Regions from separate parts of the Novosphingobium sp. NFX11 genome, predicted to be linked through region 1. Evidence: riboswitches for the same ligand, from Rfam matches in the RefSeq annotation. Region 1 holds a riboswitch; each other region holds the start of a gene.

Region 1 (4,179 bases):
CGGACATGGACGGCGGCGACGTTGAACCCGCGCATTTGCAATGCGGCGACCATCGCGTCCACGGCGTCGAGCGTGCCCGCGATCATCAGCGCGCGGTAGAATACCAGCAGCACGACAGAGGCGTCGGGGCGCCATGATGCGCGCAAGTCGGCCAAGCTCGGCCGGTCCACGCCTTGCAGATAGAGCCCCGCGTCGGCCACCGGCACCGGGTCGTCCGGCTGGCCGCAGTCCTCGCCGATCAGCCGCGCGGCGGTGCGGAGGAACGACAGGGCATTCGCGCTGCCGCCCTGCCGCAGATAGTCGCGGAGGTGCTCGACCGTCTCGGCGGGGAGGGTGGAGGCGACTGTCAGCGTCGGATCATCCTCGCGCCCGTCGGCGATGGCGGCGAAGGCGATGCCCTTCTCGCGGGCGATCAGGGCGATTTCGTCGATGCCGTAGGGCCAGTAGCTCTTGCCGCCGAGCAGCACCACGCACACGAATTTTGCGTGGGCGATCACCTTCTCGACGTAGAGATCGACCGAATACGGGTGCCGCAACTGCAGCAGGTTGGCGAGGCGGACGCTGGGCGCGCCCTCCGGCAGCCCTGCCGCTGCCTTGGCGAAGCAGGCGAGTTCGCTGTCCGCCACCGTCAGGATGACGATGTCGCCCGGAGGCTGGTCGAGGTCGATCGCCTCCTCGCCGTTGGAGATCGTGCCCGGGGTGGCGGAAAGCAGGTGCATTAGGCGGCGCTCGCCGGGCTGACGGCAGAGCTAACCGCCCTGGATTGCTTCACCCGCTGCGCGGGTTCGCAATGACGAAGGAGGGGGTAGAGCCGGAGGTCTTCGTTCAACGCCCGTCCGCTTCCCAACCGCTCGTCATTGCGAGCGCAGCGAAGCAATCCAGGGCGGTTCGCGCGGCTCTGGATTGCCGCGCGGCTGCGCCGCTCGCAATGACGAAGGGAGAGAGAAGGAATCACGCCGGGACCGAACCCAGCACGCCTGCCAGCGCGGCTTCGATGGCGGCCTGATCGAGCCCCTTCTGGCCGATCACCACCAGCTGCGTGCGGCGCGGTTCTTCGGGCTTCCACGCGCGGTCGAAGAAGTGCTGGATGCGCGGGCCGACGCCCTGCAGCACGAGGCGGCTGGGCTTGCCCGCCAGCGCGACCATGCCCTTCACGCGCAGCACGTCATGCGCGGCGATCTGTTCCTTCATGCCCGCCAGCAGCGCGTCGAGATCGGCCACTTCGCCGCCGTTCAGGATGAAGGTGTCGAAGTCGTCATGGTCGTGATCGTCGTCGAGGCCGTCGATGTGCGACTTGCGGCTGTCGAGGTCGTCCTCGGCCGCCGCGACGATGCCGAGCAGCGCGGCGATGTCGACCGCGCCGTGGTCCGCGCGCACGATCTTGACGCCGGCGCGCGTCTCGGCGGCGACGGTCTTCTCGACTTCGGCCAGCACGTCCGCATCGACGAGGTCGGTCTTGTTGAGCACCACCATGTCGGCGCAGCCCAGCTGTTCCTCGAACAGTTCCTCGAGCGGGCTGTCGTGGTCGAGGTTGGGATCGGCGGCGCGGGCGGCGGCGAGGGCTTCCTCGTCCGTGGCGAAGCGACCGGCGGCGACGGCATCGGCGTCGATCAGGGCGATCACGCCGTCCACCGTCGCGCGGGTGCGGATGTCCGGCCACTGGAAGGCCTTGACCAGTGGCTTGGGCAGCGCGAGGCCCGACGTCTCGATGATGATGTGGTCGGGCGGGGTCTCGCGGTCGAGCAGCTTCTGCATCGTCGGCAGGAAGTCGTCGGCCACGGTGCAGCAGATGCAGCCATTGGCGAGTTCGAGGATATCGTCCTCGGGGCAGGCCTCGTCGTTGCAGCCCTTGACCAGTTCGCTGTCGACGCCGACGTCGCCGAACTCGTTGATGACGAGGGCGAGGCGGCGGCCCTTCGCGTTCTGCAGCAGGTGGCGGATCAGCGTGGTCTTGCCGGCGCCGAGGAAGCCGGTGATGACGGTGGTGGGTACTTTGCTCAAGGCTCTCAACTCCCGCGCCGGCGACTTCTCGCGGCGGGGCGTACCGGCGCTTTCGCGCCGGCGCGGGGCAGGGGCGACGGACAGGCGCGAAGACGCCCGGCGACCTGCTCCGCTGCGGCCCCTAAGCCGCATGCGTGTCGTCGCTCAGACGGTGAACCGTGCCGCAGCCATCCCCTGGACCAAGGCAAGAGCGACCAGACGCCGGCAGGTCTCCTGGCTCGCGGGTCAACGCATCGATGCACGGCCTTCCCGAAGCCTCGCATGTCGCAGCGTCCGGCCTCAGTGGCTGCCTCCCCGCACGGTGAGGGGGAAGCGATGTGCATCGCGCTCGCCGCTTACAGTTGCAGGGACAGCTGCGGATCTCGAACGGCGAACCGTTCCCACCGCCTTCCCTTTTAAGCCCCTTGCGGGGCACCGGCGCGATCTTGTTCCCGGCGGATACCGGGAGGCAGGGGTGGGCGCAAGTGTTGGTTTCAGCGTGCCGGAAGGATGCGGGCGCGGCATTCTCCGAAACCGATGGAAACGAAGCCCTCAGCGGCGGCGGTGGCGGTGATGGAGATTTCGTCGCCGTCCTCCAGGAACGTGCGGGTCTCGCCACTGGCCAAGGTGAGGGGCGACTTGCCGCCCTGCGACAATTCCATGAGGCTGCCGAAACCCTCCCGCTCGGGAGCGGAAATCGTGCCGGTGCCGAGCAGGTCGCCGGGCGTCAGGTTGCAGCCGTTGGATGCATGGTGCGCGACCATCTGGTTCACCGTCCAGTACATGTTGGTCGCCGGGCCGTGGCTGAGGCGATGGGGCGGAAGCCCGGCCTTGCGCATGGCCTGCGTGGTCAGGTGGACCTGCAGCATGACGCCCAGCGCGCCGTGGGCCTGATCATCCGCGTCAGACAGATAGGGCAGGGGCTGCGGGTCGCCTTCCGGTCGGGGCGGCTGGGCCGCGCGGAAGGGCGCGAGGGCTTCGGGCGTGACGACCCATGGCGAAATCGTCGAGTGGAAGTTCTTCGACAGGAACGGGCCGAGCGGCTGGTATTCCCACCCCTGCACATCGCGCGCGGACCAGTCGTTGAGCAGGCAGAAACCGGCGATATGCTGCGCAGCATCGGTGATCGGCACGGGCTCGCCGAGGTCGTTGCCGCGGCCTATCCAGACGCCCATCTCCAGTTCGTAGTCGAGCCTTGCAGTCGGCGCGAAGATCGGCGCATCGGCCTCGGGCGGCTTGCGCTGGCCGGTGGGGCGCACGACCGGAACACCCGAGGGACGGATCGAGGACGCGCGGCCGTGGTAGCCGATCGGCACATGCTTGTAGTTGGGCAGCAGCGGGTTGTCCGGGCGGAACTGGCGGCCGATGTTGTTGGCGTGATGGATACCGACATAGAAGTCGGTGTAGTCGCCGATGCGTGTCGGCAGGTGCAGCATGCAGGCTTCGACCGGGTGCAGCATGGGCTCGATGACCGGGCGGCGGGTTTCGTCGCAGAGCAGGTCGGAGAGGGCATGGCGCAGGGGGCGGCGGTCTTGCGCGGGGATGGCCAGCAGGCGGGCCATGTCCGCATCGCTGCAGATTTCGGCGAGGTTTGCGGGGACGAGGCCTGCTGTGGCCAGTGCACGGATGTCCAGGATCTGGTCGCCGATCGCAACACCGATCCGCGTCGGTGTCTCTTCTGAGGTGGAGAACACACTGAAGGGCAGGTTCTGGACCGGGAAGTCGTGGTGGCCGTCGGCGCTGTCGACCCAGCTTTTGCGGGCAGGGTCATGGGTTTCGTCGATGGTCCACCAGTTCACAGGTCGCTCTCCATATTCTCTCATCGTCCCGGACTTGATCCGGGACCGCTGGCCGTGAAAAGCCCACCTTTCGATGGGCCGTCCCGCGGCAAGCTCGCATCTAAAGACTGCCAGCGGTCCCGGATCAAGTCCGGGACGACGATCTTCGTCAACCCATTGGCGGCTGGGGCACATCCAGGCGCGCGATCAGGCCGCCTTCGGGCGCGGCGGCGAAGGAAAGCTGGCCGTCGAAGCGCGCCATCAGCCGGTGCGCGGTCGGGATGCCGAGGCCGAAGCCCTTGGTGTCCCGCGCCCGCGCCGCGTCGAGGCGGAAGAACGGGTCGAGGATCGCCTCGAAATAGGCGGAAGGGATGCCCGGTCCGGAATCGGCGATCTCGATGCGCCAGTGCCCTTCGTGGCG
Region 2 (4,179 bases), 1.6 Mb from region 1:
GTGATCCTCGCCCCGGCGACGGTGAACCCCGAGCGCATCGTGCTCAATCTCACCGCCGACCCGGCGAGCGAGATGGCGGTGACCTGGCGCTCGGCGCCGGGCTCTGCCGGGCAGGTGCAATATGCGGTGGCGACCAGCAGCCCGGACTTCGTGAAATCCCCGATGACCCTCGCCGCGACGACCGACGACGCCGTCCTGCCCGTGCGCGAGGACCCCGCCTTCCGTGCCGCCTATCACTCGGCGGTGCTGAAGGGCCTGCAGGCCGATACCGTCTACGCCTACCGCGTGGGCGACGGCACGCACTGGTCCGAATGGCTGCAGTTCCGCACCGCCTCGCGCGAGGCGAAGCCGTTCCGCTTCATCTACATGGGCGACATGCAGAACCAGATCCTGTCCGAAGCCTCGCGCACGCTGCGCATGGCCTTCCGGCAGGCGGGCGACGCGGCGTTCACGATCCATGCGGGCGATCTCATCAACCGCCACGACAGCGACGCCGAATGGGGCGAATGGTTCACGGCCGGCGGCTTCCTCTATGCCCAGACCCCGCAGATGCCGACGCCGGGCAATCACGAATACGTCAAGGACGAGACCGCCCGCGCCGGCTCCTCGATCAACGGCCAGTGGCGCCGCCAGTTCACCCTGCCCGAAGACGGCCCGGCCGACGTTCCCGCCAGCCGCGAAACCAGCTGGTACACCGACTATCAGGGCCTGCGCCTGATCTCGATCGATTCCATGCAGGTCGACCGCGATGAGAAGGCGAGGAAATCCATCATCAAGTGGCTCGATGGCCTTCTGGCGCACAACCCCAGCCATTGGACGGTGATGTTCCTGCACTTCCCGCTGTTCTCCAGCGAACCGGGCCGCGACAACCCGAAAGTGCGCGCGGCACTGAAACCGCTGATCGACAAGTACAAGGTCGATCTGGTGCTGCAGGGCCACGACCATGGCTATGCACGCGGCGCAATCGGCCCAGATGGCCCGACCACCGACGATGCCGGCTCAACGTATGCGGTGTCGGTGGCCGGTCCCAAAATGTACGATGTCGGCAGCTTGACCTGGGCGCGCAAGTCGGCGTCACGCACGCAGGCCTATCAAGTTATCGATGTGACTCCGGATCACCTGACCTACCGCGCCTACACTGCCACCGGCGAAGCGCTCGACGAAGTCTCGCTGCGTAAAAATACACGTTGACGGCCGGGATCTGGAAACCATCAGTTCGGAAGCAAGCTTTCCTCGCCGCGACGGACACCTTAGCCATCGCGACGAGGATTCTTAAACTGCCCGAGGATAGCAAAGGCGAGGTGTTAGAACTGATCGTGTCGATAGGCATGAAATCCTTTAAAAAATCGGGATATCGACAGAGTTTTGGCGCAGCCTTACGATCGACGAATGGTACAGCCCCCATATTGACAGTTACTTATAATTACCAATACCCGGCTGGGCAGTGCTCATAAGGTGCCTGTCAATCGCTACTGCCGTCGATCCTTAGCTGACACTCAGACTCGGATTGCCTACGTCTACTCCGGCTTGTCTGCTTTCTTTATATCCGCAATCTTTCCGCTGCGGCGCCGCGCGATATTTCCAAAAACATTCTGCGACCAATCAGACACTCTTGTGTCTTGGGAAGGGTTGGGATAGCGCGCTGTGCCTGCGCCCTCATCGGCGCGGACGAGATCGCGCCGGTGCTTCGAAAGAGGCTTAAAAGGGAACGCGGTGAGAGGGGTTTTTGCCCCTCGAATCCGAGGCTGTCCCTGCAACTGTAAGCGGTGAGCGCGATGCATATGCGCGGCGGGGCGAAGGGTCCTGCCGCCAGTCACTGGGCCGGACGCTGCAACATGCGAGGCCTGGGAAGGCCGTGCATCGCTGCGTTGACCCGTGAGCCAGGAGACCTGCCTGCGTCTGGTCGCTCATGCCGTGGTCCAGGGGGTGGCCAGGGCCCGGAATCATTCCGTTCGAGCGACGAACCAGCGGTGGAGGCCGCATCGGTTCGCGCAGACGGTCGCCCGCGGCGTCCGGCCGCAGGCGCGTGCCGACCGTCTTTATGGCGGCACGTCTCCCACCCAGTCGCAGGCGCCCGGGGGGAATGACGATGAATTTGATGACAACCGTTGCGCTGGTGCGCATCGCGACAGGGATCGCGACTGGCAGCGCAATGGTACTGGCGACGGTGCCAGCGCAAGCCAAAGAGGTCCCCGCCGACATCGCACCCGGCGGCTCCAGTGAGATCGTGGTGTTCGGACGCGGCGAGGCCAAGATCGGCACCGCTCATGCCGCCAGCGAAGGTAGCGTCGGCGGATCCGACCTGCTGGTCCGTCCGCTGCTGCGGGTCGCCGAACTGCTCGAGGCGGTGCCCGGCATGGTGGCGGCGCAGCATTCGGGCAGCGGCAAGGCTAACCAGTACTTCCTGCGCGGCTTCAACCTTGATCACGGCACCGACTTCACGACCTACATCGACGGCGTGCAGATGAACCTGCGTAGCCATGGTCACGGTCAGGGTTATCTCGATCTCAACGGTCTGATCCCCGAGGTCGTCGCCCGAGAGGATTTTCGCAAGGGACCGTACCGCGCCGATGGCGGCGACTTCGCACTGGCGGGCGCGGCCTCCATGACCACTATCGATGGGTTCGACCGCCCGTGGATCTCGGTCGAAGGGGGATCCTACATGTCGGGGCGCCTGGCCGCCGGTGGAACCGTCAAGGATGTGGCGGGTGGCAGCCTGACGCTGGTGGGGCAGGCGAAGCGCTATGACGGGCCCTGGCAGGAGGCAGAACACCTTCGGCATTACTCCGGCTTCGCGAAGTACACCGCGCCCACCGGCGGAGGCACCCTCGAAGCTTCGCTCCATGCCTACCACGCCACCTGGCGGCCGACCGAGCAGATCCCGGAGCGGATCATCGGCAGCGCGCTGTGTCCTGACGAGTTCTGCTCGCCCGATCCTTCGGCGCGCGGCCGCACCACACGCTGGGTTGGCAACATCGCGATGCGGCAGCCGAGCTGGAACGCGAATGTCTATGCCCAGTACTACAACTGGAACATGTATTCGAACCCGACGTACGCCGATCCCGATGGCACCAGTGCGCAGATCGACCAGTTCGACAAGCGCTGGATCGTGGGCCTCACCGCGCGCAAGCAGTGGGATGTGGACTCGACGCTGCAATTGAGCGTGGGAACCGAAAACCGCTACGATCACATCGGCAATGTCGGGGTAAATCGCGCAGACACCCGCGCCTTCCTGTCCTCACTGGGACGATACCACGTCGAGGAACTGTCCGGCGCGCTCTACGGTGAAGCGACCTGGAAGCCGGCGCGTGGCCTCAGGCTGACCGGCGGCATGCGGGCAGATTACTACCGCTACACGGTTCGCGCGCGAGATGCCGTGGCGGCCGATCTGGGAACCGGCAGTGGGCATGATTCCATCATATCACCCAAGGTATCTGCAGCCTACGAGATCGTCCCTCAGTTCGAGGTCTACGCCAACTGGGGACGCGGTTTCCACTCCAACGACGTGCGCGGCGCGATAAACGTGGAATCCCCGTGCCCGTGCTCGTGCGCGGCACCGGCAAGGAATTGGGCGGGCGCCTGCAACTGGGCACCGTCTCGCTGACGGCCACGTACTGGTGGCTCGACGTGGGCAGCGAACTGCGCTTCGTCGGCGATTCCAACGCGGTGGAGCCGACTGGCGCCAGCAAGCGTCATGGCTACGAGGTAGTCGGGTTCTGGCGGCCGCTGCCGTGGCTGGCACTCGACGGCAGCTATGTCGCCAGTCACTCGCGCTACGACAATGGCGATCGCATTCCCAACGCGGTCGAGAACGCGGTCTCTGCCGGCGCGGCGATCGTGCTCGACTCATGGGAGGCGAGCGTGCGCGTCCGACATCTGGGGCCCTACCCGCTGATCGAGGACAATTCGGTGCGCGACAAGGGCAGCACGATCGTCAACGCCCGCGCCGCATGGAAGGGCCGCAAGATCGAGATCTACGGTGAGGTGCTGAATATCTTCGACAGCCACGACAAGGACATCGCGTACTACTACGAGATCCTACATCCCGGCGTTCGACACCCATGGCCCGGTGGAGGGGCGTCTCAGCCGCGTGATCGAGCCGCGCACGTTCAAGATCGGCGCACGCTTCACATTCTGATCAAACGCCCTGCCCTGCCCCGCCGTTCGGCAGGGCAGGGC
Region 3 (4,179 bases), on a different replicon from region 1:
CAAAGCGGCCCGAAGTACTGTGATACTTCCGCTTGAAGCCGTTCGCCGGCGTACGCGCGTCGATGCGCTCCAGATCGTACCAGTCCTGCCGGAAACCTCCGACCAGCGAGGCCCAGTCACGCAGTTGGAGTTGGTCTTCCATGAACACCGAATACTGCGTGGTCAGGGTGCGGAAACCGAGCGTGGTGGGCACCGGCGTGATGAAGCCGCCGGGTTCGAAGTCGAACGGATCGACCACGGAACTGCCGCCATAAGGCGAGTTGTTGATGTGGCGGAACTTGACCCGGTTGACGTCGAAGCCGACGAGCAGGCTGTTCTCCACACCCCCACCCAGCGGAGTACGCAAGGTGAGGTCGCCGCGATCGCCGATCTGGTCCTGACGGTGGACGATGTTCAGGTAGTCACTGCGCGTCACCAGCCCGGTCGTTGCGGAATAGCGATAACTTTCGGCGTTGAGCCAGTCGCGATCCGAACTAAGGTAATAAGCCACGTTGCGCAGCGAAATCGCATCCGATGCCTGCCACTCGGTCGTCAGACGTGTCCAGTTGTCCCGGAAATGATCCTCGCTGCCGGTGATGTTGAAGTTGATGAAACGGAAGCGCCTGTCGAACTTGCCGTTGTTCAGCGGACTGCCGAAATAGGGCAACATCTCGACGTCGCCGTAGTCGGAAGCCAGCGTGAAGCTCAACGTCGGGCTGGCGTCCCAGCGCAGCGCGCCGGAGATGGCGAGGTTGCGGTTGTCGCTGTTGCGGTCGGGCCAGCCATCCGAGCGTGTGAAGCTGGCTGCGACACGATAGGACAGACCTCCTCCCACGGGCCCGCCAGCATCACCCGCGATCTGCATCGCGTTGTCCGAGCCGTAGGCCACGCGGGCCTGCATGATGCTGCGGTCGGTCGACGGCTTCTTCATGATGACATTGACCGCGCCGCCGATCGCGCCCTCGCCTGATATGACCGAACTCGGGCCGCGCAGCACGTCGATGCGCTCCACCGTCCAGGGATCGACCGGGAAGGTCAGCGTCCCCGAGGCCACGAACAGGCGCGTGCCGTCCACCAGCAACTGCACCGACCCCTGCCCCGAGAAACCGCGCGCGGCCATCGCCGTATTCCCGTTGCCCGGAGAACCCTGGAAAGTCAGACCGGTAGCGCGGCTGACCGCTTCCTGGATGGAAAGGTCACCACGCGCCCGGATCGCATCACCGTCCAGCACCTCGATACTTGCCGGAGTTTCAAAAACCGTGAGGCCGAGGCGGCTGCCGCTGCTCTTCGTATCGAGGCTGGTTTCGGCCCGCAGGCCCGTTACCAGGATGGTGTCTGCCGGATCGGCCTCGTCTGCGCGCGCGGCCGAGGAAAACACGGATGAGGAAAGCGCTGCGAAAGCGGTCGCGGCGCACAGCGCATATTGGGAAATCGTCATGTGAGAAACAAACCCTGTCCGGCGTCATCGACGTCTGACGAGGGCGTCCGCGCGAACGGTCGGCCCACGCGACGACACGACGCCCCCGGCGCCGTCGCTTGGGTCGATGCGGCCCCCGCCGCACATGCGTCGCTCAGACGGATTTCACCGTGCCTCGGCCATCCCCTGGACCAAGGGCAAGAGCGACCGGACGCTGGCAGGTCTCCTGGCTTGCGGGTCATCGCACGATGCACGGCCTTCCCAGGCCTCGCAGGAGTTAGCGTCCGGCCCAGTGGCTGCGACAGGGCACTTTGGCCTGCCGCGATATGCATCGCGCTCACCGCTCACAGTTGCAGGGACAGCCTCGGATTCAGGGGCGCGAGCCCCCTCACCGCGTTCCCTTTAAGCCCCCTTACGGGAGCACCAACGCGATCATGGCCTCCCGAACCTCGAGAGACGGGAGCCGCCCTACGCGAAGGAAGTGGCGCTGGCAAGCATCGCCGTACGACGCGTGCTTCCGCCCTTCCTTGTCCTTGCAAGGTCGCGCTACGCTCGTGCGATCTTTGGCACTCTTGCCGCAAGATCTCGTACACCGACTTGACCGATGCGGACAGGCGATGCAGCCATTGTTCAGGAGATGGACGGCGCGGCCGTAAGCTCCGATAACCGCGCCTTCCCTTGCGATGCCAAGGACCTGCTGATGCCATTGCCTGCCGATGTGGAATTTGCACGGCTCAACATCCCGCTTCTCCGGCATTTTCCGGAACTGGTCAGCTCGCTTGGCGGAAATCCCGGCGAACTGTTGCGGTTCGCCGGGATTTCCGCCCAGGATTTTCGCGACGACGCCGTTGCGCTCACATATCCCGAGGCGATCCGGCTCCTGACCGTTGCGGCGCACCGGCTGGACTGCCGCGATTTCGGAATGCGGCTGGCTCTGCGGCAACGCGGCGGAGCGATCTTCGGGCCGCTGGGCAATACGATGCGCAGTTCGAGGACGTTCGGCGATGCCCTGCGCTTTGCAAGCGAGCACATCAGCGCACACAGCCGCGCAGCGCGCGTATGGCTGCGGCCGCATGCTGCCGAGGGCACCATATTCGCCGGCCATGAACTGCTGTTCGAAAACAGTGCCGAGCGTATCCAGGCCATCGAGCAGATCCTTTTGATCGGTCATGTCGAGGCGATGGAGATGACCGGCGGCTATGCCCGCGCTCGCTGCGTGCATTTCCGACACGAGCCGCTCTCTCCGCTCGCCGACTATCGTCGCTATTTCGGCTGCGAGGTGCTTTTCGGGGAGCCGTCCGACGGGATCACGTTCTCGGACAGGGATCTCGCCAGTCCGATCCTCAGCCAGAACACCCAAGTCCATAGCGACCTGGCCGCCTACATTGAGAAGCACTTTCCCAAACGAAGTCTACCTTTTGACGCGGAAGTGCGCGGCCTTATCATTCGCAGGCTGGCGCAGGGGGACTGTGCCAGCGTTGAAGTCGCGCGTGCACTGAACATCCACCATCGTACCTTGCGCCGCCGGCTGAAGGAGGAGGGCACCAGCTTTCAGGACGTCAAGGACGGGGTGCGCCGCGATCTGACGCTCTACTACCTGCAACAGACCGACCTCGATTTCCGGGGATCTCCGAAAAGCTCGGCTTCGCCGAACAAGCGGTGTTCTCCCGCCGCTGCCAACGATGGTTCGGCCAGTCTCCCACAAGTATGCGCAGCACACGCCGCCTCCAGGAAAAAGGCAGTATCTTGTCCTCATAGGCAAAAGCGATCCCACAGCGAACCAGCGGGCGCGGGGCGCACCCTGACCTTGGGCACCCGTCACGAGACGCTTGGCAAGCTCGCGGTCGTATGCGTCGTTCCGGATTTCACTTGAGAAATTCCCGTCAAGACATTGCCAGTGCTTCGAAACTCGTCTTCAGCGGTTTCTCGAACAGACACTCAGAAAGCCCGAACCACAGCCATCGACACGATCACCCCTTGCTTTTGGTTCCTTTCCTCGCTTCCGGTGTAGGCACCCGCACGGCTCGGTGAATAGAAGCGGCGCCACCGGGAACTATCCTGCCCGTTGATCGCCTTGGCCGTGAACGTCGTCTTGAACCCGGCCAGCACCGTGGTCTCGATATAGCCACCCCAGCGCGCATGGCTCCGCGCGCGCAGGACTTCGCCGGTGTAGAAGACGTCGGCTTCTTCGGGCGCGGTCCAGTTGACGCCCCATGACGACTTGAGGGCCGGCACGTCATGGCGGAACTCGGCAGTCACGCTTTGCCCAGCAATGTCGTCCATCGCCCGGTGCTTGCCGGTTATCGGATCGCTCAGCCGCGAACCACGCCAGGTGCCGTCAAGAGTCAGCCGCGCGCCGCGCAACACGGTGTCGAGAGGCAGTGTCCCCTGCACGCTCACACCCCATTGCCGCGCATCGCCGATGGTGCCAAGTGCCTGGTCTCCGCTATCGAGAACAAGATAGCCGAGCAATCCGGTGTGCCACTGGTGGTAGGCCTCCACCGCGATCGCCCCGCCCTTGCCCCAGCGGTGGTCGAGGCGGGCCAGGGCGCGCGTCACACGGGCGGGCCGCAGCCCCGAATTGCCGCCCAGCGGCCGCCCGTCGGCCTGGTTGACCGAAGCCGCGAAGTCGGCGAAATCGAGCTGGTCGACGGTCCTGCGCACCCCGAGCCGCAGCTGCGTGCTCCCCGACGGCGACCACACCAGTGCCGCCGAAGGCTTGAGGTAGGACAGGCTCTGCTCCTGCGCCGCCTCGCCCGAAACGCGGATGCGCGAGAATTCCA

The links. A riboswitch is a leader RNA that binds a small molecule or an ion and turns the genes downstream of it on or off. The one in region 1 is predicted to bind cobalamin.
Region 2: another riboswitch for cobalamin. It lies ahead of KZO24_RS16895 (TonB-dependent receptor); the one in region 1 lies ahead of cobW (cobalamin biosynthesis protein CobW).
Region 3: another riboswitch for cobalamin. It lies ahead of KZO24_RS20615 (TonB-dependent receptor); the one in region 1 lies ahead of cobW (cobalamin biosynthesis protein CobW).

Annotation. Positions count from the first base shown of each region.
Region 1 covers NZ_CP080384.1:1,653,994-1,658,172, reverse strand. The annotation lists gene cobN (cobaltochelatase subunit CobN) at 1-719, opposite strand, end outside; gene cobW (cobalamin biosynthesis protein CobW) at 952-2,001, opposite strand; cobalamin riboswitch at 2,188-2,435, opposite strand; gene fahA (fumarylacetoacetase) at 2,475-3,779, opposite strand; gene KZO24_RS08460 (sensor histidine kinase) at 3,928-4,179, opposite strand, start outside.
Region 2 covers NZ_CP080384.1:3,277,172-3,281,350, reverse strand. The annotation lists gene KZO24_RS16900 (purple acid phosphatase family protein) at 1-1,191, shown strand, start outside; cobalamin riboswitch at 1,664-1,911, shown strand; partial or broken gene KZO24_RS16895 (TonB-dependent receptor) at 2,084-4,138, shown strand.
Region 3 covers NZ_CP080385.1:623,097-627,275, forward strand. The annotation lists gene KZO24_RS20615 (TonB-dependent receptor) at 1-1,417, opposite strand, end outside; cobalamin riboswitch at 1,596-1,837, opposite strand; gene KZO24_RS20620 (AraC family transcriptional regulator) at 2,034-3,269, shown strand; gene KZO24_RS20625 (TonB-dependent receptor domain-containing protein) at 3,335-4,179, opposite strand, start outside.